Regions from separate parts of the Brevundimonas naejangsanensis genome, predicted to be linked through region 3. Evidence: predicted binding sites of a transcription regulator. Region 3 holds the regulator's gene; each other region holds the start of a gene.
What was found. The regulator LexA, encoded in region 3, represses DNA repair genes until DNA is damaged. The targets are predictions, from matches to a motif close to ATGTTCNCNANNTGTTCT.
Positions count from the first base shown of each region.

Region 1: the regulator LexA is predicted to act here: its motif matches at 5,353-5,370, upstream of D8I30_RS11175 (ATP-dependent helicase).
Region 2: the regulator LexA is predicted to act here: its motif matches at 3,846-3,863, upstream of D8I30_RS11135 (ImuA family protein).

Region 1 is NZ_CP032707.1:2,372,363-2,381,999, forward strand. Features, by position in the region: gene D8I30_RS11165 (copper resistance system multicopper oxidase) at 1-680, opposite strand, end outside; gene D8I30_RS11170 (DNA topoisomerase IV subunit B) at 776-2,881, opposite strand; gene D8I30_RS11175 (ATP-dependent helicase) at 2,955-5,303, opposite strand; gene D8I30_RS11180 (hypothetical protein) at 5,466-5,651, shown strand; gene D8I30_RS11185 (hypothetical protein) at 5,663-5,971, shown strand; gene D8I30_RS11190 (DUF488 domain-containing protein) at 5,976-6,332, shown strand; gene D8I30_RS11195 (SIMPL domain-containing protein) at 6,313-7,044, opposite strand; gene D8I30_RS11200 (ribbon-helix-helix domain-containing protein) at 7,034-7,279, opposite strand; gene D8I30_RS14825 (YbaY family lipoprotein) at 7,283-7,375, opposite strand; gene D8I30_RS11205 (DMT family transporter) at 7,505-8,425, shown strand; gene D8I30_RS11210 (DUF4169 family protein) at 8,540-8,722, opposite strand; gene D8I30_RS11215 (glutathione S-transferase family protein) at 8,722-9,315, opposite strand; gene D8I30_RS11220 (DUF2171 domain-containing protein) at 9,402-9,635, shown strand.
Region 2 is NZ_CP032707.1:2,358,046-2,367,682, reverse strand. Features, by position in the region: gene D8I30_RS11150 (ABC transporter permease) at 1-605, shown strand, start outside; gene D8I30_RS11145 (ABC transporter ATP-binding protein) at 602-1,639, shown strand; gene D8I30_RS11140 (TonB-dependent receptor) at 1,666-3,681, opposite strand; gene D8I30_RS11135 (ImuA family protein) at 3,951-4,661, shown strand; gene D8I30_RS11130 (DNA polymerase Y family protein) at 4,774-6,126, shown strand; gene D8I30_RS11125 (error-prone DNA polymerase) at 6,123-9,512, shown strand; gene D8I30_RS11120 (M20 aminoacylase family protein) at 9,565-9,637, opposite strand, start outside.
Region 3 is NZ_CP032707.1:2,906,625-2,916,261, forward strand. Features, by position in the region: gene D8I30_RS13790 (autotransporter outer membrane beta-barrel domain-containing protein) at 1-979, shown strand, start outside; gene D8I30_RS13795 (LpqB family beta-propeller domain-containing protein) at 1,098-2,669, shown strand; gene D8I30_RS14895 (prolyl oligopeptidase family serine peptidase) at 2,620-3,189, shown strand; gene lexA (transcriptional repressor LexA) at 3,309-4,016, shown strand; gene D8I30_RS13805 (ComEC/Rec2 family competence protein) at 4,175-6,316, opposite strand; gene gltX (glutamate--tRNA ligase) at 6,375-7,790, shown strand; gene gltA (citrate synthase) at 7,856-9,157, shown strand; gene D8I30_RS13820 (hypothetical protein) at 9,350-9,637, opposite strand, start outside.

The DNA of each region.
Region 1 (9,637 bases), 530 kb from region 3:
CCCCACATGCGCCGCTCGGCCAGGTCCATGCGGTCCGACCCGTCGATCAGCCCGGCCAGCGTCGTCTTCTGGCGGTTGAAGTAGCCGGGGCTCTTCTTCAGCTTGTCCAGGATCTCGTGCGGATGCAGGAAGCTCCAGTCCGACAGGACCAGGACCTGCTCGCGATCATAGGCGACCGGATCGGCGCCCGCCGGGTCGATGATCATGGGGCCGAAGTGGCCGATGGCTTCCTGAAGCCCCGAATGGCTGTGATACCAGTAGGTGCCCGACTGGATCACCGGGAACTCATAGACGAAGGTCTGGCCGGGCTTGATGCCGGGGAAGCTGATGCCCGGCACGCCGTCCATCTGGAACGGCAGCAGGATGCCGTGCCAGTGGATCGAGGTGTCTTCGTCCAGATGGTTGGTCACGGACAGGCGGACATTCTGTCCCTCGCGCAGGCGGATCAGCGGCGCCGGGAGCGTGCCGTTGACGGTCACGGCGCGGCCGGTGCGGCCGCCCAGGGTGAAGTCGGAACGGCCCACCCTCAGCGCCACGTCCGGCCCGTGCAGCGTCGGCAGCGTCGGCGCCAGGCCCGGCGTGCCGCTGCGCGCCCAGGCGGGAACCAACCCTTGCGCCGCCAGCAGGCCCAGCCCCCCAGCCGCGCCGCGCAGAAGGCTTCTGCGGTCCGTCGCCGTCATCGTCATGCGTCGTCTCCCGTGAGATCAGGCGCGTTTTCTGAGGCTTCCCACAAGGGGAAGGTCAAGCTGCGCAGTTGTCGCGGGAAAGACGACCGTCAGACGTCGAGGTCGGCGACGGCGAACCGCGCGTTTTCCTGGATGAACTGATAGCGTGCCTCGGCCTTGCGGCCCATCAGGCGCTCGACCAGGTCCTCGATCTCTTCCTCGCTGTCGGGCAGGGAGACGCGCGCCAGGGTCCGCTTTTTCGGGTCCATCGTGGTCTCTTTAAGCTGAGAGGCCATCATCTCGCCCAGACCCTTGAACCGGCCGATCTCGGTCTTCTTGCCCTTGAAGACGGTGGCCAGCAGCTCGTCGCGGTGGGCGTCGTCGCGGGCGTATTCCGACAGCGGGCCCGCCGAAATCCGATAGAGCGGGGGCAGGGCCATATAGAGCCGCCCCTGGCGGATCAGGTCCGGCATGGAGCGATAGAAGAAGGTGATCAGCAGGGCCGCGATGTGGGCGCCGTCGACGTCGGCGTCGGTCATGATGACCACGCGCTCATAGCGCAGGTCGTCGACGCTGAAGCGGCTGCCCGCCTGGACGCCGAGGGCCAGCATCAGGTCGGTCAGCTCGATGTTCTGGCGCAGCTTATCCGCCGTGGCCGAGGCGACGTTCAGGATCTTGCCCCGCAGGGGCAGGATGGCCTGGGTGGTGCGGTCGCGCGCCTGCTTGGCCGAGCCGCCGGCCGAGTCGCCCTCGACGATGAACAGTTCGGTGCCCTCGGCGGCTTGCCGTGAGCAGTCCGACAGCTTGCCGGGCAGGCGCAGCTTGCGCGTGGCGGCGGCGCGCTGGACTTCCTTGTCCTTGCGGCGTCGCAGGCGGTCCTCGGCGCGGTCGACGACGAAGCCGAGCAGGGCGTTGGCCTGTTTCGGGCTTTCGGTCAGCCAGTGGTCGAAGGGGTCGCGCAGCAGTTGCTCGGCCAGGCGCGCGCCCTCGGGCGAGGACAGGCGGTCCTTGGTCTGACCCTGGAACTCGGGATTGCGGATGAAGATGGAGATCAGGGCGCCGGCGTTGGCGATGACGTCTTCCGCCGTGATCTGGGCGGCGCGCTTCTCGTTGATCAGCTCGCCATAGGCCTTCAGCCCCTTGACCAGGGCGGCGCGGAAGCCGGCCTCATGCGTGCCGCCGTCGGGGGTCGAGACGGTGTTGCAGTAGGAGGCGACGAAGCTGTCGACGTCGCCGAAGCCGATCGGCGACCAGGTGACGGCCCATTCCAGGGCGCCGGCCTCGCCCTTGCGCTCGACGCGCCCGGCGAAGACGGGGGTGACCGTCTCGATCTCGCCCACGCGCTCGGCCAGGGCGTCGGCTAGGCCGCCGGGGAAGTGCAGCGTCGCCTGGGCGGGGGTCTGGTCGGTGATGCGTTCGGGCGCGCAGGTCCAGCGGATTTCGACGCCGCGGAACAGATAGGCCTTGGCCCGCGTCATGCGGAACAGGCGGGCGGGCTTGAAGGTCGCGCCGACGCCGAAGATCTGCTCGTCCGGCTTGAACCGGATCAAGGTGCCCTTCTTTCTGGACGGGCCGACCTGCTGGATCGGGCCCTGCACATGGCCGCGGCTGAAGGACTGGCGCCATTCGAAGCCGTCGCGCCACACCGTGACGTCCAGGCTCTCCGACAGGGCGTTGACGACCGAGACGCCGACGCCGTGCAGGCCGCCCGAGGTCTCATAGGCCTTGCCCGAGAATTTGCCGCCCGAGTGCAGCACCGTCATGACGACTTCCAGCGCCGACTTGCCCGGATGGCGCGGGTGCGGATCGACCGGGATGCCGCGCCCGTCGTCGCGCACCGACAGATAGCCCTCGGCGTCCAGGTCGACGGTGATCAGCTTGGCGTGCTTGGCCACCGCCTCGTCCATGGCGTTGTCCAGGACTTCGGCGAACAGGTGGTGCAGGGCGCGCTCGTCGGTGCCGCCGATGTACATGCCGGGGCGCTTGCGGACGGGCTCCAGCCCCTCCAGCACCTCGATCGAGGAGGCGGAGTATCCGGTGGCAGCCGCCGTCGCCGTGCTGGCGTGGGACGTCAGCTCGACCTTGGGATCATGCACGGGCGCGGCCGGGGCCGCGACCAGGGGCGCAGGCGCAGGCCTTGGCGCGAGAGCCGGCGCAGGAGCAGGGGCGGGCTTGGCCGGTTCGGCGTCGTCGAGCTTGGAAAACAGATCGTCCATCAGGGCAGTTTGCGGCGATTCGGGGCAGGGTCTGGTAGGCTCGGCGACGGGAGCGCGCAAGCGGAAGCGGCGGTCACGCCTTCTCCACGAAGGTGTCGATGACCTTCTTCTCGCCCGCCTTGTCGAAGGTCACGACCAGCTTGTTGCCCTCGACCGCGCGGACGTGGCCGTAGCCGAACTTCTGGTGGAAGACCCGGTCGCCGCGCGACCAGCCGGACGTCGCCTTGGGATCGGCGGTGGCGATCAGGCGGCCTTCGCCCTCGATCACCGCGCGGCGGGCGTAGGCGGGCTTGGGCGTCTGGGCGGCGGTGTAGGTCTGGGCGCGTTTCCAGCCGGGGCTGGAATAGCCGCCGCCGAAGGAGGGGGCGTCGTCCCAGCGGCTCTTGGCCTCCTTCATCCCGGTCGAGGCGCCGTAGTAGCCGGTGTCGGACTGAGGCTCGACGTGGGCGAGGGGCAGTTCATCGACGAAGCGGCTGGGCAGTTGCGAGGTCCAGCGGCCATAGACCATGCGGTTGGCGGCGAAGCTGATGCGCGCGTCCTGCTTGGCGCGGGTGACGCCGACGTAGGCCAGGCGGCGTTCCTCCTCCAGCCCCTTCACGCCCTTCTCGTCGATGCTGCGCTGGCTGGGGAAGACGCCTTCCTCCCAGCCCGGCAGGAAGACCAGAGGGAATTCCAGCCCCTTGGCGCCGTGCAGGGTCATGATCTGCACCGAGCCCGAGCCATCGGCGTTCTCGTCGCGGCGCTCCAGGTCCATGACCAGGGAGACATGCTCCAGATAGGCCTGCAGCGTCTCGAATTGCTGCATCGACTGGGTCAGTTCCTTCAGGTTGTCGAGCCGGGTTTGGCCGCTGGTGCGGTCGGCCTTCTGCATGGCGGTGTAGCCGCTCTCGTCCAGCAGGGTCTCCGTCACCTGCCAGTGCGGCGTGCCCATGGCCATCAGATCGCGCCAGCGGTCCAGATCGCGCACGAAGTTGGCCAGCGGCGTGCGGGTGCGGGCCTGAAGCTCGTCCGTGGTGATCAGGTGGCGCACCGCCCGCATGGCCGAGACGCCGTTCTCGCGCGCGATGTGCAGGATCCTCTGGACGCTGGTGTCGCCGATGCCGCGCTTGGGCGTGTTGACGATGCGCTCGAACGCCAGGTCGTCGTCCTCGGACTGGATCAGCCGCAAGTAAGCGTGGGCGTCGCGGATTTCCGCCCGCTCGAAGAAGCGCGGGCCGCCGATGACGACATAGGGAATGGCCAGCATCAGGAAGCGTTCTTCAAACGCCCGCATCTGGAAAGACGCGCGAACAAGGACGGCCATGTCCTTGTAATTCATGCCCTGCTTGCGCGCGGTTTCGATCTCGTCGGCGATCAGGCGGGCCTCGGCCTCGCCGTCCCAGACGCCGCGCACGCGCACCTTGTCGCCGCTGTCGTCCTCGGTCCACAGGGTCTTGCCCAGCCGGTCCTGATTGGCCGCAATCAGGGCCGAGGCGGCGCCGAGGATGTGCTTGGTCGAGCGGTAATTGCGCTCCAGCCGGATGACCTTGGCGCCGGGGAAATCGCGCTCGAAGCGCAGGATGTTGTCCACCTCGGCCCCGCGCCAGCCGTAGATCGACTGATCGTCGTCGCCGACGCAGCAAACGTTCCCGGTCGAGGAGGTCAGCAGCCGCAGCCACAGGTACTGGGCGACGTTGGTGTCCTGATATTCGTCCACCAGAATATAGCGGAACCGGCGACGATATTCTTCAGCCAGATCAGCATGTTTCGACAGAATGGTGATGTTGTGCAGCAGCAGGTCGCCGAAGTCGCAGGCGTTCAGCGTCGCCAGCCGCGCCTGATAGGCGGCGTACAGGGCGGGCCCCTTGCCGTTGGCGAAGTCCTCGCCCGGCGGCAGCTTGTCGGGCGTCCAGCCGCGGTTCTTCCAGTGGTCGATCATATGGGCCAGCGACTTGGGCGTGAACCGCTTGGTGTCGATGTTGGCGGCTTCCAGCAGCTGCTTCAGCAGTCGCTCCTGATCGTCGGTGTCCAGGATGGTGAAGCTGGATTTCAGCCCGACCAACTCCGCATGACGGCGCAGGATCTGCGCCGCGACCGAGTGGAAGGTGCCCAGCCAGCGCAGCCCCTCGGCCGAGGGACCCATCAAATGGCCGATCCGCTCGCGCATCTCGCGCGCGGCCTTGTTGGTGAAGGTGACGACCAGCAGCTCCCACGGCTTGGCCCGGCCGGTCGCCAGAATGTGCGCCAGACGGGTGGTCAGGACGCGCGTCTTGCCCGTGCCGGCGCCGGCGAGGACGAGGACCGGCCCCTCGGTCGTCTCCACCGCCTCGCGCTGTTCGGGGTTCAGGCCCGCCAGATAGTCGGCCGCCGCGCTCTGCGGAGCACTTTGCGGACTCTGGGCGCGGGCGAGGTCGGAGATGCGAGGAGCGGGCAGGTCGGTCACGGGCGGAACATACTCGGAAGACGGGGCGGTCCCGCCGGAATCTGAACCGAGAACATAACCAGCACAACGCGCAAAGTCAGTCCCCGTCCGCGCATCGGAGGCGGAACCCTCAACCGAGACTGTCGTTCTTCGAGATGAGAAATCGCAAGAAGGGAATGCTGCATGGCGGACAACTCCAGCGGTGGCTTTAACGCGGGCCTGGCCTTCATCGTCGGCGGGCTGGTCGTGGTGGTGGCCATTCTCGCCTGGTTCCTGCTCGGCCGGGGCGGAGCCCCCGACACCAAGAAGGTGGATGTCGACGTCAACCTGCCCGAAGTCTCCGCGCCGGCCGCGCCCGGCGGCGGTTGAGGGACGTTTCCATGACGGACCCGAACATCCCCCCCGAACGCGTCGTGCATCAGACGACGATCAACTCCGCCCCGACGCCGCGGAAGGGCGGGGGAACGGGGCTGGCCCTCATCGTCGGTGGCCTTCTGGTCGCCGTGGCGGTCATCGCGTGGTTCGTTTTCGCTGGAGGGCGCCCGCTGGCGCCGCAAACGCCGAACCTGAACGTTGACATTCACATGCCCACGCCGCGCCTGCCGGAGGTGCCTGACCGCCCCGCGCCGCAGGAACTGCCCAGGCCGACCGAGCCGCCGAGCGTGGCCGCTCCAGAACCCAAGAGTTGAGGTCGTGAAGGTCGCGCTCAAACGAGTCTATGAGCCGCCAGCCGCCGGTGACGGCACGCGCATCCTGGTCGACCGCCTGTGGCCGCGCGGCCTCACCAAGGAGAAGGCGCACGTCGATCTGTGGCTCAAGGAGGTCGCCCCCAGCACGGAGCTGCGCCGCTGGTTCGGTCACGACCCGGCGCGATGGGCGGAGTTCCAGCGCCGTTACCACGACGAACTAAAAGCCAATCCCGACGCCGTGGCCGAGTTGAAGGCGGCGATCGGCGCTCGTCCGGCGACCCTGGTCTATGGCGCCAGGGACGAAGAGCATAATGACGCCGTCGTCCTGGCTGACTGGCTGGCTACTTCAGCCGGTAGCTGATGGTCGTGACCACCCGCACCTTCTTGTTCGGCGAGCTGGCTTCATCGCCCGTGCCGTCGCGGGACAGGATTTCGAACGAGCCTTGGCCCGCCGTCTTGATGGGGCCCAGCGGGGCGCCGGAATCCTTGGCGAATTGTTCGGCGCCGCTGCGGGCGGCGGCGGTGGCCTCGGCGATCATGGCCGGGCGCACGTCGTTCAGCTTGGTGAAGATGTAGGACGGGCCGTTGAAGTCCTGCAGCACCACGCCCTGGCGCACCAGGTCGTTCAGGTTGCGGGTGGTGGTCTGGACCCGGTCCACGTCGTTGGTGCGGACGATGACGGTCTGGTTCAAGATGAAGCGCGGCCCGCCGGTCTGGCTGGCGTATTCGCGCGAGCGGGTGTCGGCCACGCCCAACTGGCCCAGGTCCACGGCGTCGTCGGGATAGCCCTGGGCCTTGAGGAACTGGCGCACGATGGCCAGGTCGCCGTCGATACGGGCCTGGACCTCTGACAGGACGTCGCCCGAGGCGGTGAAGCGGATCGGCAGGACGGCCAGGTCCGCCTTCACGTCCTTCTCGGCCAGGCCGCGCACGGTGACCGAGCGGTCGCCGGCGCGGGCGTTGACCACGCCCTGGCCGATCAGGGCGCCGCTCCCGATCAGGCCGACGGCCACCAGGCCGCCGAAGACGGCGGCGGGGATCAGGCGGTTGTTGTCGATGCGATCAGGGCTCATCGGGCGTCCTCTCTGCGAAGCTGCGGTCGCCGCCGGTCCATTGCAGGGCCAGGATGCGGCAGGCGGAGGCGAGGGGGCGGCGGCCCCGCCACTCGTCGATGCGGATCAGCAGACCCGAACGGCTCAGCGCCAGCTCGGCCGCGACGGCGTCCAGCACGGCCCAGAACTCGGGCTCCAGCGCCACGGAGGTGGCGTGGCCGGACAGCAGCACCGATCGTTTGACGAGACCGCTCAAGGCTCAGCGCGCGCCCACCATGACGATGTCGGCGCGGTTCGGCGCGCCGCGCGTGATGACCGAATGGTGCGTGTCGGTGGTGAAGCGCAGTCGCATCGGCGTCTCCTGTGGAATGTGAGCTTAGCAGAACGCATCGGCGTCACATATGGCTGCAACAGTTGAGAGACATCGGGCACGCAGCGGTGCTATCGGAAGTTCCCGTTTCGTTTCGACCGAGTCGCCTGCGTGTCCCAGTCTGCTTCGCGCCTGTCGTCGCCCGCCATGCTCGCCTTCGGCGGGGTCGGGATCTGCGCCCTGATCTGGGGCACGACCTGGTATGCCATCACCTTTCAGCTCGGCGCCGTCGATCCGGTGGTGTCGGTGGTGCTGCGGTTCGGCATCGCCTCGGCCCTGCTGGCCCTGATCGTCAAGGCGACGGGCGGACGGCTGGCCCTGACGCGCAGCCAACATCTGGCGGCCTTCGGCCAGGGATTGTTCTCCTTCGCCATCAGCTACGCCTTCGTCTACGCCTCGGAAGAGAAGATCGCCTCGGCGGTGGTGGCGGTGATCTTCGCCGCCCTGGCCTTCCTGAACCTGATCCTGTTCCGCGTCGCCTCGGGCCAGAAGGCGGCGTCTGCCGCCTGGCTGGGGGCGGGCCTGGGCGTGGCGGGCGTCGGGGTTCTTTCGGCGGGCGAAGTCATGGGCGCGGGGCTGGGCGCTCACGCCGTAGCGGGCGTCAGCTTCGCCGTGATCGCCGTCGTCGCCTCGGCCTTCGGCAACTGGTTCGCCTGGCGGGGCCAGCAGGCGGGCTCGCAGGTGCTGCCGTCGACTGCATGGGCGATGGCGTATGGCACGGGGACGCTGGCGCTGTACGCCCTGGTCACGGGGGTGTCCTGGTCGGTGGCGTGGAGCCCGGCCTATGTCATCTCCCTGCTGTATCTGGCGGTGTTCGGCTCGGTGATCGCCTTCGGCCTGTACTTCACCATCGCCCGCGCGAGGGGATACGCCCTGGCCAGCTACATCTCGGCCCTGACGCCGCCGATCGCCATGCTGGTGTCGGTGATGTTCGAGGGCGCGCGCTTCGGCGTCCTGGCCTTCGTCGGCCTGGCCCTGGTGCTGGCGGGGCAGCTGTTCCTGATCCGCGCGCCCAAGCGCTCGGCGGCCTGAACCCCCAGCGTCATCCCGGAAGCCCGTAGGGCTATCCGGGACCGCATCAAGCGGCGGCGTCCGCGGCGGTCCCGGCTCTCCGCTACGCTGCGGCCGGGATGACGGGGAAGTCAGCTATTCCTGCTCGTCCAGCTTGTGGCCCTCCAGGCGGGCGGCGTCGCGGTCGCGCTCCGTCCGCGTCGTCAGGCGCTCCGCCTTGGTGCGGCCGAAGGTCAGGCGGTTGGCCTCGGCCGTGCGTTTGGCCGCCGCCTTGTCGCGAGCCTTGCGCGCCCTGTTCAGGTTGACGATCTCGCCCATCAGACGTGCCCATCCGGGCTGTCCTTGGCCCAGGCGCGTTTCAGCGCCGGGCGGGCGCCAATGCGCTGGACGTAGGCGTCATAGGGCTCGCCCGCGGGCATGGCGCCGCGGAACCACTGCAGCAGGCTGCCGAGCAGGATGTCGAGCGCCGAGAACTCGTCCAGGATGTAGCCGCCGTCCTGGATGGCGGCGCGCCAGCGCCGGTCCAACTCGCCATAGGCGGCTTTCTGGACGTCGTTCCAGCCGGCTGGCGGACCGGACGTCAGCACCGTCTCCAGCACGTTGTTGTAGAGGCCCAGCCACGACAGATACTCGGCCCGGCGCGGATCGTTCGGTCCCGGCGCCATCTTCGCCTCGGGATGACGGTCGGTCAGGAACAGGAAGATCAGCACCGACTCGATCAGCACCTGGCCGTCGACCTCGACCGCGGGAACCTGCTTCAGCGGATGGGGGTTGGCAGGATCGACGCGGCCCTGGCCGTCACGGCGCTGGATGTCGACATAGTGGACGCGATAATCCGCGCCCAGTTCCTCCAACAGCCACAGTAAGCGGGTCGAGCGCGACTGCGGCGCGTGGTGGACGATCAGCGACATTGTGAACTCCCTGGCCAGCCTTTGCGGTGAACCCTCGGGCGGCGAGGCCGTTCCGACGCAGTCCCACACATTAACGGAGAGCGCCAATGATAAACGCCTCGATGATCAAGGAACATCAGGAAGTCGTCGGTTCCGACGGCGGCCATGTCGGACGTGTGGATCACGTCATGGGCGACCAGATCGAACTGGCCAAGATGGATTTGGGCGCCGGTCTTAAGCATCACATGATCCCGGTCAGCTGGGTCGACCGCGTGGACGACCACGTCCATCTCAGCATGACCAAGGACGAAGCCAAGGCGCGCTGGGTCGTGAAGCACTAGGC
Region 2 (9,637 bases), 550 kb from region 3:
GCATGGGCGCGCTGGGCGCGGGCGCCACCGTGATCCTGGCCACCCTGCTGGCGTTGGGCGCGACGCGGCTGCCGGTGACGGCGCGGATCGCCAGCCTGGGCTATGCGACGCCGGGCGCCGTCATGGCCATCGGCCTGCTGGCGCCGGCCGCCGTGCTGTGGCGGCTGTCGCCGGGCTCCAGTTCAGGCCTGGTCGTCGGGGTGGCCCTGCTGACCTACGCCTATGCCGCGCGCCTGATGGCGGCGGCGCTCGAGCCCATCGAAGCCGGCTTCGCCAAGGTCACCCCCGCCATGATCGGCGCCGCCCGCAACCTGGGCCGCAGCGAGACCGGCGCCGCCCTGGCGATCCAGCTGCCCATCGCGCGCGGCGCCCTGCTGACCGCCGCCCTGATCGTCTTCATCGACGTGCTGAAGGAGCTGCCGGCCACCCTGATCCTGCGGCCCTTCGACTTCGACACCCTGGCGGTTCTGGCCTCCAACTACGCCGGCGACGAGCGACTGCCGCAGGCAGGCTGGCCCGCGCTGATGATCATCGCCCTGGCCCTGCCCGGCGTGATCTGGCTGACGCGCAAGATCGCCGCCTCCCGCCCCGGAGCTTCGCAATGACCGCCACCGGAAACGCCCCGGCCCTGACCGTTCGCGGCGCCACCCGCCGCTTCGGCGCCCGCCTGGCCGTCGACGGCGTCGACCTGGACCTGCACGCGGGGCGCATCACCGCCCTGCTCGGCCCGTCGGGCTGCGGCAAGAGCACCCTGCTACGGATGATCGCCGGGCTGGAGCCGATGGACGGCGGAACCATCCACGCCGAGGGCCGCCTGCTGGCCGACGCGACCCGCGCGACCCCGCCCGAGACGCGCGGCGTCGGCCTGGTGTTCCAGGACTACGCCCTGTTCCCGCACCTCAGCGTCGCCGACAACGTCGCCTTCGGCCTGAAGGACCGGCCGCGCGCCGAGCGCCGCCGCACGGCGCTGGAGTGGCTGGACACCGTGCATCTGGCCGACCGGGCCGACGCCTGGCCGCACATGCTGTCGGGCGGCGAGCAGCAGCGCGTGGCCCTGGTGCGCGCCCTGGCCCGGAGACCGCACACCGTCCTGCTGGACGAGCCCTTCTCGGGCCTGGACCGCCATCTGAAGTCCGAGGTGCGCCAGACGCTCATGGGGGCCCTGCGCGCCGCCGACGCCGCCGTCTTGATGGTCACCCACGACGCCGAGGAGGCCCTGCTGATGGCCGACGACCTGGCGCTGATGGACAAGGGCCGCATCCTGCAGACCGGGGCGCCCGACGACGCCTATCTGCGGCCCGTCTCGCCCGCCGCCGCCCGCCTGCTGGGCGAGACCGAACTTCTGGCGGCCGAGGTGCGATCAGGCGTGGCGACCACGGCCTTCGGCGCCCTGCCCGCCCCGGACGCGCCCGACGGCCCCGCCTGGGCCATGATCCGCCCCGGCGACGTCCGGATCTCGATCGACGGCGTCCCCGCGCGCGTCGCCGCCGTGGCCTTCGGCGGCCCCTTCATCGAGATCAAGGTCCAGGCCGACGGCCAGACGCTGAGACTGCGCACGACGGATCCGGCCCCGGCCGTCGGCGAGGCCATCCAGGTGACGCTCGCCGCTGATCGCGCGCGCCTCTACCCCCGCCCCTGAGCGCCGCCGTCCCGCCCTTCGGCGCCTCAATAGGTCCGGCGCAGTCCAAGCCTCAGGGTGCGCGGAGGGCCATAGCCGGCGACGCCGGTTGCGGTTTCGGACACCTCGACCGCCGCGTCGAACAGGTTGTCGGCGGCGAGCCAGACGACAGTGGCGGGCGTCGCGCGCCATTCCGCGCGCGCATCGAGCGTGACCGCGGCGCCCAGGACGCGGCTGTTCAGGTCGTCGTCGAACCTCTTGCTCTCATAGCGGGCCTGAGCGGCCAGGGTCAGGCGGTCGCTGGCGCGCCAGTCCACGCCCGCTGTCGCGCTCCAGATCGGCGCCTGGGCCGGGCGCAGACCGGTCAGTTGCGGCGCGGCCGAACCACCGTCCATGCGAGCGTCGGTGATCGACACGGCGCCGTTCAGCGCCAGGCCGCCTCCCAAGGTCTGACGCGCCGCCAGCTCTATTCCCCTGGCCTCTATGACGCCGGCGTTGCGGCGCTGGCGCAGCACGCCGCCGGCGGGGACGAAGCCCGCGCGCGGGAAGGTTCCCGGCCCTTCGCCGATGGTCACATTGACGATGGCGTCCTCGATCCGGTTCCAGAACAGGGTCGCGCCGAAGGCCGAAACCGCGTCCTCATAGGCCAGGCCCGTCTCCACGCCCTGCAGCGTCTCGGGGACCAGGGCGGCGTTCGCCTCCGTCAGATCGTTGCCGACACGGAACGGACGGTGCAGCTCATTCAGCGTGGCGGGCCGAAAGCCGGAATAGGCCGCCGCCCGCGCCGCCCAGCCGGCGCCGACCATGCGCCGCGCCGCCAGGCGGGCGCTGACCACCTCGCCCGAGCGGTCGGGGTCGGTCTCATCCAGGGTTGCGGCCCCATTGGCCCGGTCGCGCTCCCGGCGGCGGCCGTTCTCATTGCGCCAGCCGTCCAGACGCAAGCCCCCTGCCACCAGCCACCGGGCGTCGCTCCACGACGCCTCGCCGTAGAGGCCCGCGACCGAGGTCTCGCCCCCCGCGGTCCGGTCGCGGGTGAAGGCGCCGCCCATGAAGCGGAAGCGTTCGCGGGTCTCGCCCTCGTTGAAGCGGGCGTCGGCGCCCAGCTCCCCTTCCAGCCGCCCGCCCGCGACGTCGCGCGAGGCCCGGCGCAGGGCGGCGTTGACGCCCCAGCCGGTCGCTGGGGTCCCATGCTGATCATTGGCGGGCGTGGTCGTGCTGCGGTCCGCCGCCACGGCGACCGAACTGTTGGCGAAATCGCTTTCGCGCCGCCAGACCTGCAACCGCCAGCCATAGGCGCCTTCTTCCGGCCGCCGCGCCGCCGTGGCCGACAGCAGATGGCCGCGGGCGCTGGAGCGCGCGCCCGACAGGCCCGAGCCGCGCTCCTCGTCATAGGCCGAGGCGCGCAGGGACAGACGAGCCTCGCCGAGCGGAGCATCCAGCCGCAGCGCCGCCGCCCGGGTCTCGAGATCGAGCGGCGTGTCCGCCTTACCCGCCACCGCGCCGCGCACGGGAACATAGCCGTCGCTGGTCTCGTAGAGGGCGGAGCCGGTCAGCCGCATCCGTCCGGCGTCGATCCCGCCCGATCCCGCCAACCGCGCCCCGCCGCGCTCGGCGATCGAGGCGTCCAGCACCCCGCCGCGCTCGCGCTCGCGCAGTTGGATCACCCCCGTCAGGGCCCCCGCGCCGTAAGGCCCGGCGCCCGCCCCCCGCACGATGTCCAGGCTCTCCAGCGCCTCGGTCGGCAGTTGCGACCACAGGACCCAGCCGCCGAAGGGATCGTTCAGCGGCACGCCGTCCAGCGTCACCAGCGTCCGCCCCGCCCCCGACGGCGCGATGGCCCGCAGCGAGATTCCCTGGGTCGTCGGATTGGCCGACAGGCTGGACGTGCGCCGGAACAGCGACACCGCCGGAACGCCGGCCAGCGCCTCGTCGAGGCGCGCCGAACGGTCCAGCGTTTCCCCGTCCAGCCGGATCACCGAAAAGGCCGCCTCGCCCGCCGCGGGCGGCAGGCGCGCCGCCGTCACCACCACCTCATCGACGACCGTCGGCTGAGTCTCGAACACGGCGCACTCCCTCCCCGCCGGCCCTTTCCGGCGGGCGACGCCCCGAAGAGATAATCGATCGCTTGATCGGTGTCGCCTGACGGGCTGCGCCAACCGGCTTCCCGGGGCGTTTGGCGTATTTTTCGCCGAACGGTCGCGGCTCCGCTTGACTCCCTCAGCGGTCGAGAGCGCATATAGAACAAATGAGGAACATTTGTTCGCAAGCTGACGCCTTGACGGCGTTGAAGGCCCGACTGGAGGCGCTAGATCCGTCTCGTGGCCGTCACGCCTTGCCCCAAACCCAAGCCGGGGGCGGCGGCGATACCTTCACGCCGCTGGCCGTCGGAGTCGTGCACGATCTCTACGCCGCCGCCCCCGCCGACGCCGTGGCCGTCAACGCCTTCGGGCTGGGGCTGGCGCTGCAGGCGGCGAAGGGACGACCCATTGTCTGGGGTCTGCATGAGATGATGGCGCAGGAGGCTGGCCGCCCCTATGCGCCCGGCCTGCTCCAGATGGGGCTGTCGCCGCGTGATCTGATGCTGGTGCGGGCGCGGGACGTTCAGACCTTGCTGGCCGTCGGTGAAGACGCGCTGCGCAGCCCCGCCGTCGGCGCCGTGGTCTTGAGCGCCTGGGGCGAGGCCAGGGCGATGTCGCTGACCGCCAGCCGCCGCCTGGTCCTGGCGGCCCAGACCGGCGGAGGAACCCTCTTCCTGATCCGGGCGAGCGCCGAGCCGGCGCCCAGCGCGGCCGAAACACGCTGGTCCGTACGGGCAGCCCCCTCCCGCCCGCTCGAAGCCGATGCGCCAGGCCGGCCGGCTTTTTCCGTCACCCTGCTGCGGCATCGCGGCGGGGCCGCCCCTCGAACCTGGATCATGGAGTGGGACCGTGAACGGCAATCCTTCGTCGAACCGGCGCCGCTATCTGGCGATCTGGTTCCCTTGGCTGCCCAGCGACCGGCTGGAGCGAGAACGACTGAGACAGGACACGGCCGCGCCGCCTGACGCGGTCCCGCCCGATCCGCGTCCGCCCGTCGTCCTGGTCGAGAAGATCAAGGGCGCGCTGCGGCTGGCGGCGATCGACCCGGGGGCGGCGCGGGCGGGCCTTTCGCCCGGCATGACCCTGGCCGACGCGCGAGCGCGCACGCCCGTGCTACGCACCATCGTCCACCGGCCGCGAGCGGACGACGCCCTGCTGGCCGCCGCCCTGGAGGATTTCGGCCGCTTCAGCCCCATGGTCGCGCTCGATCCGCCGCACGGCCTGATGCTGGACGTGACCGGCTGCGCCCATCTGTTCGGCGGCGAGGCCGGGCTGATGCGCGCCGCCCAGGCGCGCGCGGGGCGCGCCGGTCTCCAGGTCCGCTGCGCCCTGGCGGACACGCCCCAGGCGGCGCGCGCCCTGGCCCGTTTCGGCCCCGGCGGGGTGTTCGACAGGGACGTCGCCCGCCCCGCCCTGCGTCGCCTGCCGGTCGCGGCGCTGGAGTTGGCGGAGAAGGACGAACAGGCTCTGCGTCGCGCGGGGCTGAAACGGCTGGGCGATCTGGACGACCGGCCCCGCGCGCCCCTGGCCGCCCGTTTCGGGATCGACTTTCCCGCCCGGCTGGCGCGCCTCCTGGGCGATGAGGACGTGCGCATCACCCCGCACCGTCCGCCCGCCCCCATCATCGTCGACCGCGTCTTCTTCGAGCCGATCTCGGCCCCTGAAGACGTGGAGCGCGTGTTGTCGGATCTGCTGGCGGACGCCGCCGACCAGCTGGATCAAGCCAGCCAGGGCGGCCGCGCCTTTCAGGCCGGCTTCTATCGTATCGACGGCGCAACAAGGCGCATCACGGTGCGGACGGGGCGGCCCACGCGCGACGCGGGCGCGATCCTGCGCCTGTTCCGCGAACGGCTGGCGGCGCTGGAGACGCCCCTGGAGCCCGGCTTCGGCTTCGACCAGATGCGGATGGCCGTGCCCGTGGTCGAGCGCCTCGCCCCCGCCCAGACCGGACTGGCGGGCGAGCCCCCCGGCGACGAGGATTTGAATCGGCTGATCGACCGGCTGACGGCGCGGCTGGGACCCGAGGCGGTGCTGCGGTTCCAACCCCTGGGCTCGCACCTGCCCGAGCGGGCGGCCCGGACGGTTCCCGCTTCCGCCCCGGCCGACGGCGCGGATTGGCCCGCCCCGTCGCCCGAGGACCCGCCGCTGCGTCCCCTGCACCTGTTCAACCCGCCCCAGCCGGTCGAGACCCTGGCCGAAGCCCCCGACGGCCGCCCTTTCCAGTTTCGCTGGCGCCGGGTGTCGCACCGCGTCGTCCTGGCGGAAGGGCCGGAACGCATCGCCGGGGAATGGTGGCGCGCGCCGGATCAGAAGACGCGCGACTACTACCGCGTCGAGGACCGCCAGGGCCGCCGCTTCTGGCTGTTCCGCCAGGGCCTCTACGGCGAGACGGACGAACCGCGCTGGTTCATCCACGGCCTGTTCGCATGAGCGCCCTGAATCCGCGCGGCGACTATGCGGAACTGGCGGCGGCCAGCAACTTCTCCTTCCTGCGCGGCGCCTCCCACCCCAAGGATCTGGTGCTGACGGCGATCCTGCGCGGCCATGCGGGCCTGGGGCTGGCGGATCGCAACACCGTGGCGGGCGTGGTGCGGGCCTGGAGCGCGTTGAAGACCCTGCGCGCCGAGGGCCTGGCTCCGCCGGAAAAGATGCGCGACGGCGGCAGTCCCGGCGAAATCGCCTACATCGACGACCCGCTCAACGACCCCGCCCTGTCGGACGAGGTGAAGCGCCGCGCGGCGGACTTCCGCCTGCTGACCGGGGCGCGCCTGGGTTTCAACGACGGGACGCCCGACATCGTCGCCTATCCGGAAACGCGCGCAGGCTGGGGCCGGCTGACGCGACTTCTGACCCTGGGCAATCGCCGGGCGAGAAAGGGGGAATGTGAGATCGGCCTGCGCGACCTGCTGGCCGACCCCGAGGGCCTGCTGCTGATCGTCATCCCGCCGGAACGGCTGGAAGGGCTGGAGGCGACATTGACCCGCCTCGCGGACGCCGCGCCGGGCGCCGTCTGGCTGGGCGCCGCCATGCTGAGGCGCGGCGACGACCGGCGCCGCCTGGCGCGGCTGAAGGTCCTGGCGGCGCAGGCGGACGTCCCGCTTCTGTCCATCAACGACGTCCTCTACGCCTTGCCCCAGGACCGCGACCTTCAGGACGTCCTGACCTGCATCCGCGAGGGAACGACCATCGAGGCCGCCGGACGTCGCCTGGCGTCCAACGGCGAACGCTGGCTGAAGCCCCCCGCCGAGATGGCTCGCCTGTTCAGGGACGCGCCCGAGGCCGTGGCCGAGACGACCGCCTTCCTGGCGCGCGCGACGTTCGACCTGGCCGATCTCAGCTACCAATACCCGGAAGAGCCGATCCCGCCCGGCTGGAGCCCTCAGGCCTGGCTCGAAGACCTGACCCGCCGCCACGCCTCCATGCGCTACCCGGACGGCGTTCCCGCCAAGGTTCAGGCCCTGCTGGACAAGGAACTGACCTTTATCGCCCGCAAGAAGATCGCGCCTTATTTCCTGACCATCTACGACATCGTCCGCGTGGCGAGGAACAGACGCATCCTGTGTCAGGGGCGAGGATCGGCGGCGAACTCGGCGGTCTGCTACGTCCTGTGCATCACCTCCGTGGATCCGGCGGAATCCGACCTGCTGTTCGAGCGCTTCCTGTCCGAAGACCGGGACGAGCCGCCCGACATCGACGTCGACTTCGAGCACGAGCGGCGCGAGGAGATCATTCAGCACATCTATGAGCGTTATGGCCGCCACCGCGCGGGCATAGCCGCCACCGTCATCCATTTCCGTCCCCGCAGCGCCATTCGCGAGGTCGGCAAGGTCCTGGGCCTGACCGAGGACGTCACCGCGCGTCTGGCCTCCAGCCACTGGGGCAGTTGGGGAACCGAGATCGGCGACCGCCACGTCGCCCAGGCTGGACTGGACGCCGCCAATCCCATGATCGGCCGCGCCGTCGAGATGGCCTCGCGCCTGCTGAATTTTCCGCGCCATCTCAGCCAGCACGTCGGCGGCTTCATCCTGACCCAGGATCGGCTGGACGAGATGGTCCCCATCGGCAACGCCGCCATGCCGGACCGCACCTTCATCGAATGGGACAAGGACGACATCGACGCCCTGCGCCTGATGAAGGTCGACGTTCTGGCGCTGGGCATGCTGACCTGTATCCGCAAGGCGTTCGACCTGATGAAGAGGCATCAGGAGGTGGAGCAGGACCTGGCCTCGGTGCCTCAGGGCGATTCCGAGGTTTACGACATGCTGTGCCGGGGTCAGTCCATCGGCGTGTTTCAGGTGGAGAGCCGGGCGCAGATCAACATGCTGCCTCGCTTACGGCCCCGCCGCCTCTATGACCTTGTCATCCAGGTCGCCATCGTCCGCCCCGGGCCGATCCAGGGCGACATGGTCCACCCCTATCTGCGTCGTCGAAACAAGGAGGAGGAGGTCGTCTATTCCTCGCCTTCGCCCGAGCACGGCCCGCCCGATGAACTGGAACAGGTGCTGGAGAAGACCCTTGGCGTCCCCCTGTTCCAGGAACAGGCGATGAGGCTGGCCATCGTCGCTGCGGAGTTCACCGACGCCGAGGCCAACGGCCTGCGCAAGGCCATGGGCACTTTCAGGGGCGACGGCAGCCTGCACAGCTATGAGACGCGCATGGTGGGGCGAATGATCGCGCGCGGCTATGACGCCGACTTCGCCAAGCGCTGCTTCGAGCAGATCAAAGGCTTCGGCTCCTACGGCTTCCCTGAGAGTCACGCGGCCAGTTTCGCGCAGCTGGTTTACGTCTCCTCGTGGATCAAGCGGCATCACCCCGCCGCCTTCGCCTGCGCTCTTCTGAACAGCCAGCCGATGGGCTTCTACGCCCCCGCCCAGATCGTGCGGGAAGCCCACGAGATCGGCGGCGTCGAGGTACGCCCCATCGACGTCTCGCACAGCGACTGGGACAACGGCCTGGAGCCGACGGCGGGCGAACCGGCCCTGCGCCTGGGCCTGCGCCAGATCGACGGGTTCAGGGAAGACTGGGCGGCGCGCCTGTCCGCCGCGCGGGCCGACGCCCCCTTCGTCGATGTGGAGACCCTGGCCCGACGCGCGGCCCTGCCCGCCGCGGCGATGCGCAAGCTGGCCGACGCCGACGCCTTCCGCTCGCTGGGGCTGGACCGACGCGAGGCGCTGTGGGCGACGCGACGGCTGCCCGACGACGACGCCCTGCCTCTGTTCGCCGCCGCCGAGGCGCGCGAGCGGGGCGCCCGCGAACTGGGCGCCGAGCCCGACGCCAACCTGCCGCAGATGCGGCTGGGCGAGCACGTCGCCGCCGACTATCAGACGACGCGCCTGTCGCTGAAGGCCCATCCGATGCACATTCTACGCCCCCTCTTCGCCGCCGAGCGGGTGCGGACCTGCGCCGAGACGGAAAGCCTGCGCGGCGGCTCAAACGTGCGGGTCGCGGGGGTGGTGCTGGTGCGCCAGCGGCCGGGCAAGGGTAACGCCATCTTCGTGACGCTGGAAGACGAGACCGGCATCACCAACGTCGTTTTGTGGGCGCGGATGTTCGAGAAGTTCCGTCGCGAGGTCATGAGCGCACGCCTGATGGAGGTCGAGGGCGTGATCGAGAAAAGCCCCGAACAGGTCGTCCACGTCGTCGCCCGCCGCGTCATCGACCGCACCGCCGAACTGGCGCGCCTGTCCGAGGATCACGAGACCGAGGTGCAACTGGCCCGCGCCGACGTCGTCGCCCACCCGCAACCGCCGCGCCATCCCTCGCACCGCCACCCGCGCGACGTGCGCATCCTGCCCGGCTCGCGGGATTTCCATTGAAGGCCACAGGCGGAGTCGCCGACGGCTGGCCGCCCCGCGTCAGGGCCGGCCGTCAGCGCAGATAGCCTTCGGTCAACGCCGCCCAGTAGGCCGCGCCCACGGGCAACAGCTCTCGATTGAAGACG
Region 3 (9,637 bases):
GGCCATGCTGAACCAGACGGACCGCGACGGATTCTTCAACATCTATCAGCAGCTCCTGCCCGACCACTCGGGCGGCCCGCTGCTGTCCCTGGCCAGCGGCGTCGACGCCGTGACCCGGGCCCTGACCGGCCGCAACGCCTCGGCCGCGCCGGGCGAGACCAGCGCCTGGGTGCAGGAGATCAACTTCTACGCCGACAAGGACAAGACCGACACCTACGGCTTCCGCTCCGAGGGCTTCGGCCTGGCGGGCGGGGTCGAGCGCGGCACCAACATGGGCGCGGTCGGCCTGACGGCGGCCTTCACCTCCTCCGACCTGGAGGACCCCGAGGCCGCGGCCGAGGAAGTCCTGTCGGCCAATCTATTGGAGCTGGGCCTCTACTGGCGCGCCCAGGGCCAGTACTGGTCGACCTGGGCTCGCGCGGCCGGCGGCTACGCCTCCTTCAGCGCCACGCGCAAGCTGGTGGCCGAAGGGGTCAATCTGAAGAACGAATCCGACTGGCACGGCTTCACCCTGGCCGCCGCCGGCGGCGCCTCCTACGAGCGCAACTTCGGCCGCCTGAACGTCCGACCCGAGGCCTATGTCGAATACTTCTCGCTGAACGAGGACGCCCGCAGCGAGCGCGGCGGCGGCGACGGCTTCGACCTCGACATCGACAAGCGCGACGGCCACATCTTCTCGGGCGTGGCGGCGGTCAACGTCGGCTACGGCTTCGGCAAGGACGGCTGGATTCGTCCGGAGGTCCGTCTGGGCTGGCGTCAGAACTTCTCGGTCGACGCCGGGACGACCATCGCTCGCCTGGCCTCGGGCGGCGACGCCTTCACCCTCACGCCCGCCAGCATCGAGGGCGGCGGACCGCTGCTGGGCTTCCGCCTGAACGTCGGCAACGACCTGGGCCTGCTGTCCATCACCGGCGACGCCGAAATGCTCGAGGACTACGTCCGCTACACCCTGCTGCTGCGGGCCAGCTTCAAGTTCTGAGGTTTCTTCAGTCTTCGGACGAAATAGGGCCGTCGGATTCGTTCCGGCGGCCCTTTCCGTATCTTGCCGCGGACCCGCGCCCTCCTATGATCCCCCCCGATCCAGAGGGGGATTTCACATGAACAAGTTCGCCTGGGCGGCCTGCGCCCTGATCCTGAGCGCCCATGCGCCGGCGCTGGCCCAGGCTGCGCCCGCCGCCCAAACCGCCCTGCCCGCCGCCGACGCGGGCCGCTTCACCCCCCAGGACCTGTTCGGCCTGGAGGTCGCCTCCGACGCCCAGATCAGCCCGGACGGCGGCCAGATCGCCTATGTCCGCCAGACGGCCGACATCATGACCGACCGGATGCGCCCTACCATCTGGCTGATCGACGTGAAGACCGGCCGCCATTCGCCCCTTGTCGCTTCGGCCGGCTCGCATCGCCAGCCGCGCTGGTCGCCGGACGGCACGCGCCTGTCCTACATCTCCAGCGCCGAGGGCGGCGCGCCCCAGTTGTTCGTACGCTGGATGGCGTCGGGAGAAGCGGTCCGCGTCACCAACCTGCCCAACACCCCGTCCAGCGTCAGCTGGTCGCCCAACGGCGAGCAGTTGGCCTATTCCGTCCTGGTCGCCGGCGACAAGCCCAGGATCGGCTCGCCCCTGGCCAAGCCCGAAGGCGCCCAGTGGGCCCCGCCGCTGGAGATCATCGACAGCGTCACCTACCGCTCCGACGGCCAGGGCTATCTGAAGCCCGGCTTCCGCCATGTCTTCGTCGTCGGCTCGCAGGGCGGCGGCGCGCGCCAGCTGACCCACGGCGACTTCCACCACGGCGGCGGCCTGACCTGGTCGGCCGATTCCCGCACGATCTATCTCAGCGCCAACCGCCGCCCCGACTGGCAGCGCGAGGCGAACGACAGCGAAATCTACGCCCTGGACGTCCAGACCGGCGGCCTGACCGCCCTGACCAGCCGCGCAGGCCCCGACAACGCCCCCGTCGCCTCGCCCGACGGCCGCCGCATCGCCTACCTCGGCTATGACGATAAGCGGATGGGCTATCACAACACCCGCCTCTATGTGATGGACGCCGACGGCTCGAACCGCCGCGTCCTGACCGAGAGCCTGGATCGTTCGGTCCAGTCGCCCACGTGGAGCCACGACGGCCGCTCGGTCTATGTCGCCTATGACGACCAGGGCCGCACCAAGGTCGCCCGCGTGGCGATGGACGGCGCCGTCACCCCCCTGATCGAGGACCTGACCGGCGACGACATCGGCCGTCCCTACACCGGCGGCGGCTTCACCGTGGCGGACGACGGCGCCATCGCCTACACGCGCGGAACGCCGACCCGCCCGGCCGACGTCCACGTCCTGAAGGGCGGCCGCAGCACCCAGCTGACCCGGCTGAACGCCGACTTCCTCGGCGCTCGCCGCCTGGGCGAGGTGCGCCGCATCCAGGTCGCCTCCTCCCACGACCAGCGCGCGGTCGAAAGCTGGCTGACCCTGCCGGCCGACTATGTCGAGGGGCAGCGCTATCCCCTGGTGCTGGAGATCCACGGCGGCCCCTTCGCCGCCTACGGCCCGCACTTCGCCACCGACAACCAGCTGTTCGCCGCTGCGGGCTACGCCGTCCTGTCGGTCAACCCGCGCGGCTCGACCTCCTACGGGGATGAAATTCGCCAACCTGATCCACCACAACTATCCGTCGAACGACTATGACGACCTGATCAGCAGCGTCGACGCCGTCATCGCTCAGGGCGTCGCCGATCCCAACCGCCTGTTCGTCACCGGCGGCTCGGGCGGCGGGGTGCTGACCAGCTGGATCGTCGGCAAGACTGACCGCTTCAAGGCCGCCGTGGTCCAGAAGCCCGTCATCGACTGGGCCAGCTTCGTGCTGACGGCCGACAACCCGGCCTTCTTCGCCCGCTACTGGTTCGGCGAATATCCGTGGGAGAACCCGGAGGCCTACTGGCGCCGGTCGCCGCTGTCGCTGGTCGGCAATGTGAAGACGCCGACCATGGTCGTCGTCGGCGACGAGGACTACCGCACCCCCGTCAGCGAGTCGGAGCAGTACTACACCGCCCTGCAACTGCGCGGCGTGCCCACGGCGCTGGTGAAAATTCCCGGCGTCGGCCACAGCCTGGCCGTCCGCCCGTCCCAGAACGCCGCCCGCATGAACGCCATGCTGGAATGGTTCAACCGCTACAAGGACGGCGCCCCGGCCGCGACGGCGCAATAAGGCCCTGCCCCGCGCCCGTCCTGCGGCGGGCGCGGGGCCAGCCTGGCGTTAGTTGACTTTTAACCAGAACACTTACAGAACATTCCGAACGGTTCACGCCTTGTTCTGGATTCGCCGCCATGCTCACGAAGAAACAGCACGAACTCCTGATGTTCATTCATGAGCGCATCCGCGAGACGGGCGTTTCGCCCTCCTTCGACGAGATGAAGGAGGCGCTGGATCTGGCGTCCAAGTCGGGCATCCACCGCCTGATCACGGCGCTAGAGGAACGCGGCTTCATCCGCCGCCTGGCCCATCGCGCCCGCGCGCTGGAGGTGGTGAAGCTGCCGGAACAGGCTACGACCGCCGCCCCGGCCAAGGGCCGCGCCCCCTTCAAGCCCGACGTCATCCAGGGCGGCGGCCTCGGTCCGCGCTCGACGGCCCTCGCCGACGCCGCCAACGACGTGCGCGAACTGCCCCTGCTGGGCAAGATCGCCGCCGGCACCCCGATCGCCGCCATCCAGCACGAGCGCGAGCGTCTGCCGGTTCCGGAGTCCATGCTGGGCGCGGGCGAACACTATCTGCTCGAGATCGAGGGCGACTCCATGATCGAGGCCGGCATCCTCGACGGCGACACCGTGATCATCAAACGGGTCGAGAACGCCTCCTCGGGCGAGATCGTCGTCGCCCTAGTCGAGGGCGAGGAAGCCACGCTGAAGCGGCTGCGAAAGAAGGGCCAGTCCATCGCGCTGGAGCCCGCCAACCGCGCCTATGAGACCCGCATCTTCGGCCCCGACCAGGTCGAGGTCCAGGGCAAGCTGGTCGGCCTGCTGCGCCGGTATCACTGAGGCCGGGCGCTCCTGCCCCGCGCCCATAAGAAGGCACCCCTTTCGCATCTCCGCTCATCCCGGCGGACGCCGGGATCCAGTGCTTTGGCTTCAAGCGGGCCCGTTTGAAGTCTGTCCGTCCTCTGGCGTCCTCTAGCCAGCGACAGCGCGTGCGGCCCTTACTGGATCCCGGCGTCCGCCGGGATGAGCGGGTTTAGAGGGTGCGCCGAGTTAGAACCGCCCCCGCTCCACGGCCGCCGTCCCCGGACCTCCGCCGCCCACAGGGCGCGCCAGCCGTCCGCACCGTCGCGCCACAACTCCACCGACCCGCCGCGCGCATGGTCCGCGCCGTCCAGCACCAGCCGCCCCTCGCATGATGGCGGCAGGGCCGCGATCACGGCCCGCACGCTGACGACCTCGGCGCTACGGCACAGCTGGTCCATCTGCTCCGCCCCCGGCGCCGCCTTGCCCCACCACAGGGCGAGCACGCCGCCCTCATGCTCCGGCGCGCAGAACGACCGCTTGCAACTCCAACCTTCCGACGGCCGCCCCACCGCCTCAAGCCCGCGCCGTCGCGACCACAGGTCGCTGGCGAAGCGACGCACCTCGGGCCGCATCACGACCGCCTGTTCCCCCTGCCGGAACGCGCCGTTGGCCCCGCCGTCGCCGATCCAGACATCCGGCGGCGCCGGGCGCGGCCAGATCAGGACCGCCGCCGCGAACGGCAGGCCCAGCCACCGCCACCGCCCACGCCACAGGCACATGAACAGAATGCCCAGGAAGGCGACCGGCAGGGCCGCCGCCGGAGCGCTGGGGATCGCCTGAACCGCGCCGGGCAGGCCGGCCGCCCAATGGCCGATGGCCAGCATGACCTCGACCGACTTGCCCGCCAGCCACAGAAAGGGCGCCCCCAGGCCCAACGGCTCCAGCGCCGCGCCCAGCGCCAGGGCCGGCATCATGATGAAGTCGGCCAGCGGCGCCGTCGCCAGGTTGGCGATCAGCCCATAAACGGCCGTGCGGTTGAAATGCTGCATGGCGAACGGCCCCGTCGCCATGCCCGCAACCAGGCTGGCGGCGCAGGCGGCCAGCAGCCACCTGCCGAACCGCTGCACCGCGACGATGGGCCAGGGCGCGGCGAACTCGCGGATGCGGCGCGGCCAGACCTCGACCAGGGCCACCAGGGCCGCCGTCGCCGCGAACGACATCTGGAACCCCGGCGTCACCACGGCCTCGGGCCGCAGCAGCAGGACGACGAAGGCCGCCGCCGCCAGCGCCCGCATGGTCACCGCCTGTCGGTCCGCCAATATGGCCAGGAAGGCGATGGAGGCCGTGACCGCCGCCCGTTCGGCGGGAGGCGGCGCGCCCGAGATGACCAGATAGGTCCCGACCGCGATCAGGCCTGCGACCGCCGCGACCTTCTTGCCTGATGTCCGCAGCACCAGCCACGGCCAGGCCGCGACCAGCAGGCGCACGGCGAAGAAGACAAAGCCCCCCACGACCGCCATGTGCAGGCCCGAGATCGACAGGATGTGCGCCAGCCCCGAATCTCGCATGGCGTCCAGGTCCGGGCTCTGGATCCAGGTCTCGTGTCCCGTGGTCATGGCCGCCGCCACCCCGCCCGTCCGCTCGCCCAACCGGGCCACGATGCGCTCGGCCAGGGCGTAGCGCATGGCGTTGACGCGCATCGCCATCCGCACCCGCCACGGCGGCCGGGCCAGGTCGGCGGGCCGCGTCGGCCCCAGGGCGAACAGCGTCCCGCCCATGCCCTGGAAATAGGCGTTGCGGCCGAAGTCATAGGCGCCGGGGCCGGCGGGCGGCGGCGGGGGATTCAGGATGCCGAACACGCGGATCGCCGCGCCGGGCGGCGGCGGCGCGCCCTTCACCGTGACCCGCAACCGCTGGGGCGTCGCCTCGGGCGCCAGGCCGCGCACGCGCACCGGCGCCACGACAACGCGGGCGCCGTTCTGGCCCGGCGAATCCACGTCCATGACCCAGCCCTCGACCTGGGTCGGCGCCATGTCCATCGGCGCGATCGGCGCCGCTGCGGCCTCGGCCCTCAGCTTGGCGATCGCCAGGCCGCCGCCGAAGCAGGCCACCATCAGCAGGAAGAGCGTCGCCGTACGCGGAAGGCCCCGAGCCCGGCCGACAAGCCAGGCGCCGAACAATCCAACGGCGACAATCGCCAGCGGCCACACGCCCGGCTCGGCCCTCAGCGCGAAATAGGCGGCGCACCCGGCGCCGAAGCAGACGGACGACCACAGGGGCCAGCGATCCGCCTGGGTCCGAACGTCGTGATGCAGACTGTCAATTAACCGGGCCATGAGGGTTCGCTTCCCCACGGGCGAGCGTATAAGACCCTGCCCTATGGACCCTGCCTCTATGACCTCCCCGTCTTCGACCGTCGTCACCCGCTTCGCCCCCTCGCCTACAGGCTACCTGCATATCGGCGGCGCGAGAACCGCGTTATTCAACTGGCTCTACGCCAAGGGACGCGGCGGCAAATTCCTGATCCGCATCGAGGATACGGACCGCGAGCGTTCGACGGACGACGCGGTGAAGGCCATCTTCGACGGCCTGTCCTGGCTGGAGCTGTTCGGCGACGAAGAGCCGGTCTTCCAGTTCAGCCGCGCCGACCGTCACCGCGAGGTCGTGAACCAGTTGCTGGCGACCGGCCACGCCTATCGCGACTTCCTGACCGCGGACGAGACCACGATCCTGCGTGACCAGGCCAAGGCCGAGGGCCGCGACTTCGTCTCGCCCTGGCGCGACCGCGCGCCCAGCGTCGACGACCTGGCCAAGCCGCACACCGTGCGCTTCCGCCGCCCGCTGGATCAGGCCGTGGCGGTCGACGACGCCGTGCAGGGCACGGTGCGCTGGGAATCGTCTGCGCTGGACGATCTGGTCATCCTGCGTTCGGACGGGGCGCCGACCTACAACCTGGCCGTGGTGGTGGACGACCACGACATGGGCGTGACCCACGTCATCCGCGGCGACGACCACCTCAACAACGCCGCCCGTCAGAGCCTGATCTACGACGCGCTCGGCTGGACGCGCCCGACCTTCGCCCACATCCCGCTGATCCACGGCCCCGACGGGGCCAAGCTCAGCAAGCGCCACGGCGCCCAGGCGGTGCATGAATACGCCGACATGGGCTATCTGCCCGAGGCCATGCGCAACTACCTGGCCCGCCTGGGCTGGGCCCACGGCGACGACGAGCTGTTCAGCGACGAGCAGGCCCTGGCCTGGTTCGACCTGACCGGGGTCAACAAGGCGCCCGCCCGCCTGGACTTCGACAAGCTGGCTCACGTCAACGCCCACTGGCTGCGCCTGGCCGACGACGACCGCCTGGCCAAGCTGACCCTGGACGCCCACCTGGTGCGCGGCCGCACGCTGGAGCCCGACGACGAGGCGCGCCTGCTGCGGGCCATGCCCTTCGTGAAGGACCGCGCCAAGACCATCCCGGAGCTGGCCGACCAGACCGCCTTCGTGCTGCAAGCGCGACCCCTGGTCCTCAACGAGAAATCCCTCGGCCTGCTGCAGGGAGAAGGCGGCGCTCGAATTTCACGTCTCCGTGAACGGCTCAGCCTGTTTCAGAGCTGGGACGTTTTCGCTCTGGAATCAGAGCTTAAGGTGTTTGCCGAAGAGGAAGGCGTAGGCTTCGGAAAAATCGGACCTTCCCTCCGCGCAGCCCTGACGGGCGGCGCGCCATCCCCGGATATCGCGCGGACTTTGGCCGCTCTCGGCCGCGACGAAAGTCTCGGACGCTTGGATGATGCGCTGCAACAGACTAAGTGAACACCATAACCACACAGGGCCGCACGCCTCCCCGCGCCAGGTCCAAGGAAGAACAAGGGGCCTAGATGACTGAACAAGCGAAACCCGCCGGCTCGGCGACCCTGTCGTACGGCGACAAGAGCGTCGACCTTCCCGTCCTGTCCGGCTCGACCGGCCCGGACGTCATCGACATCCGCAAGCTGTACGCCGGCACCGGCGCCTTCACCTTCGACCCGGGCTTCACCTCGACCGCCTCGTGCGAATCGGGCCTGACCTACATCGACGGCGACGAAGGCGTGCTGCTGCACCGCGGCTATCCGATCGACCAACTGGCCTCGAAGTCGAACTTCCTGGAAGTCTGCCACCTGCTGCTGCACGGCGAACTGCCCAACGCGGCCGAGTACGAGAAATTCGAGCAGAACGTCACGCGGCACACCATGCTGCACGCTCAGTTCGACCGCTTCTTCGAAGGCTTCCGCCGCGACGCCCATCCGATGGCGATCATGGTCGGCACCGTCGGCGCCCTGTCGGCCTTCTACCACGACAGCCTGGACATCCATGACCCGGTCCAGCGCGACATCTCGGCCATCCGCCTGATCGCCAAGATGCCGACGATCGCGGCCCGCGCCTACAAGTACCACGTCGGCCAGCCCTTCATCTCGCCGCGCAACGACCTGTCGTACGCCGAGAACTTCCTGCGCATGTGCTTCGCCGTGCCGGCCGAGGACTATCACGTCGATCCGGCCCTGGTGCGCGCCATGGACCGCATCTTCATCCTGCACGCCGACCACGAGCAGAACGCCTCGACCTCGACCGTCCGCCTGGCCGGTTCGTCGGGCGCCAATCCGTTCGCCTGTATCGCCGCCGGCATCGCCTGCCTGTGGGGCCCCTCGCACGGCGGCGCCAACGAAGAGGCGCTGAACATGCTGAAGGAAATCGGCACGCCCGAGCGCATCCCCGAGTTCATCGAGGGCGTGAAGGCCCGCAAGTACAAGCTGATGGGCTTCGGCCACCGCGTGTACAAGAACTACGACCCGCGCGCCAAGGTCATGCAGCAGTCGGCCTATGAAGTCCTCGCCGCCACGGGCCGCGAGAACGACCCGCTGTTCCTGGTCGCCAAGGAGCTGGAACGCGTCGCCCTGCAGGATGAGTACTTCACCTCGCGCAAGCTGTTCCCGAACGTCGACTTCTATTCGGGCATCACACTGTCGGCCATGGGCTTCCCGACCACCATGTTCACCGTGCTGTTCGCCCTGGCGCGCACCGTGGGCTGGATCGCCCAGTGGCAGGAAATGATGGCCGATCCGTCGCAGAAGATCGGCCGCCCGCGTCAGCTGTACACCGGCCCGACGCAGCGCGACTTCGTGCCGCTGGCCGAGCGCGGCTGACTCGTCGCACGACGCTGAATGCAGAAACGCCGGGGCGAAAGCTCCGGCGTTTTCAATTTCACACCCCTCGCGCTTGACGAGGCCGTCAGACGTCATACGCCCTGAGAAGCGCCACAAGCTGGGCGAGGTTGGCGGCGCCGGTCTTGTCGAACAGGTGGCGCACATGGGCGCGCACCGTGCCCATCGCCATCCCTATTCACCCAGCACAAGGGTGGTGCGGATCGCCTGGCGTGCGCGGTAGGCCAGAAGTGCAAAGATGCGGCGATCCTCGGCCTCGACATTGCCCTGGGCCCTGCCCCGCATCACCGCCATGCCGATTTGAACGCCCGGCTCGCGGACGAGGGTCGTCAGGCAGATGAAAGGAATATCGGCCCTGTCGATCAGGTCCCCGTAAGCGGGGTTGCGGCGCGAGTCCGCTTCGGTGGTGAAGCTCGTCTCATCGAGCACCCGCATCACGGGGGCCGCGCCGCCGATGCGAAT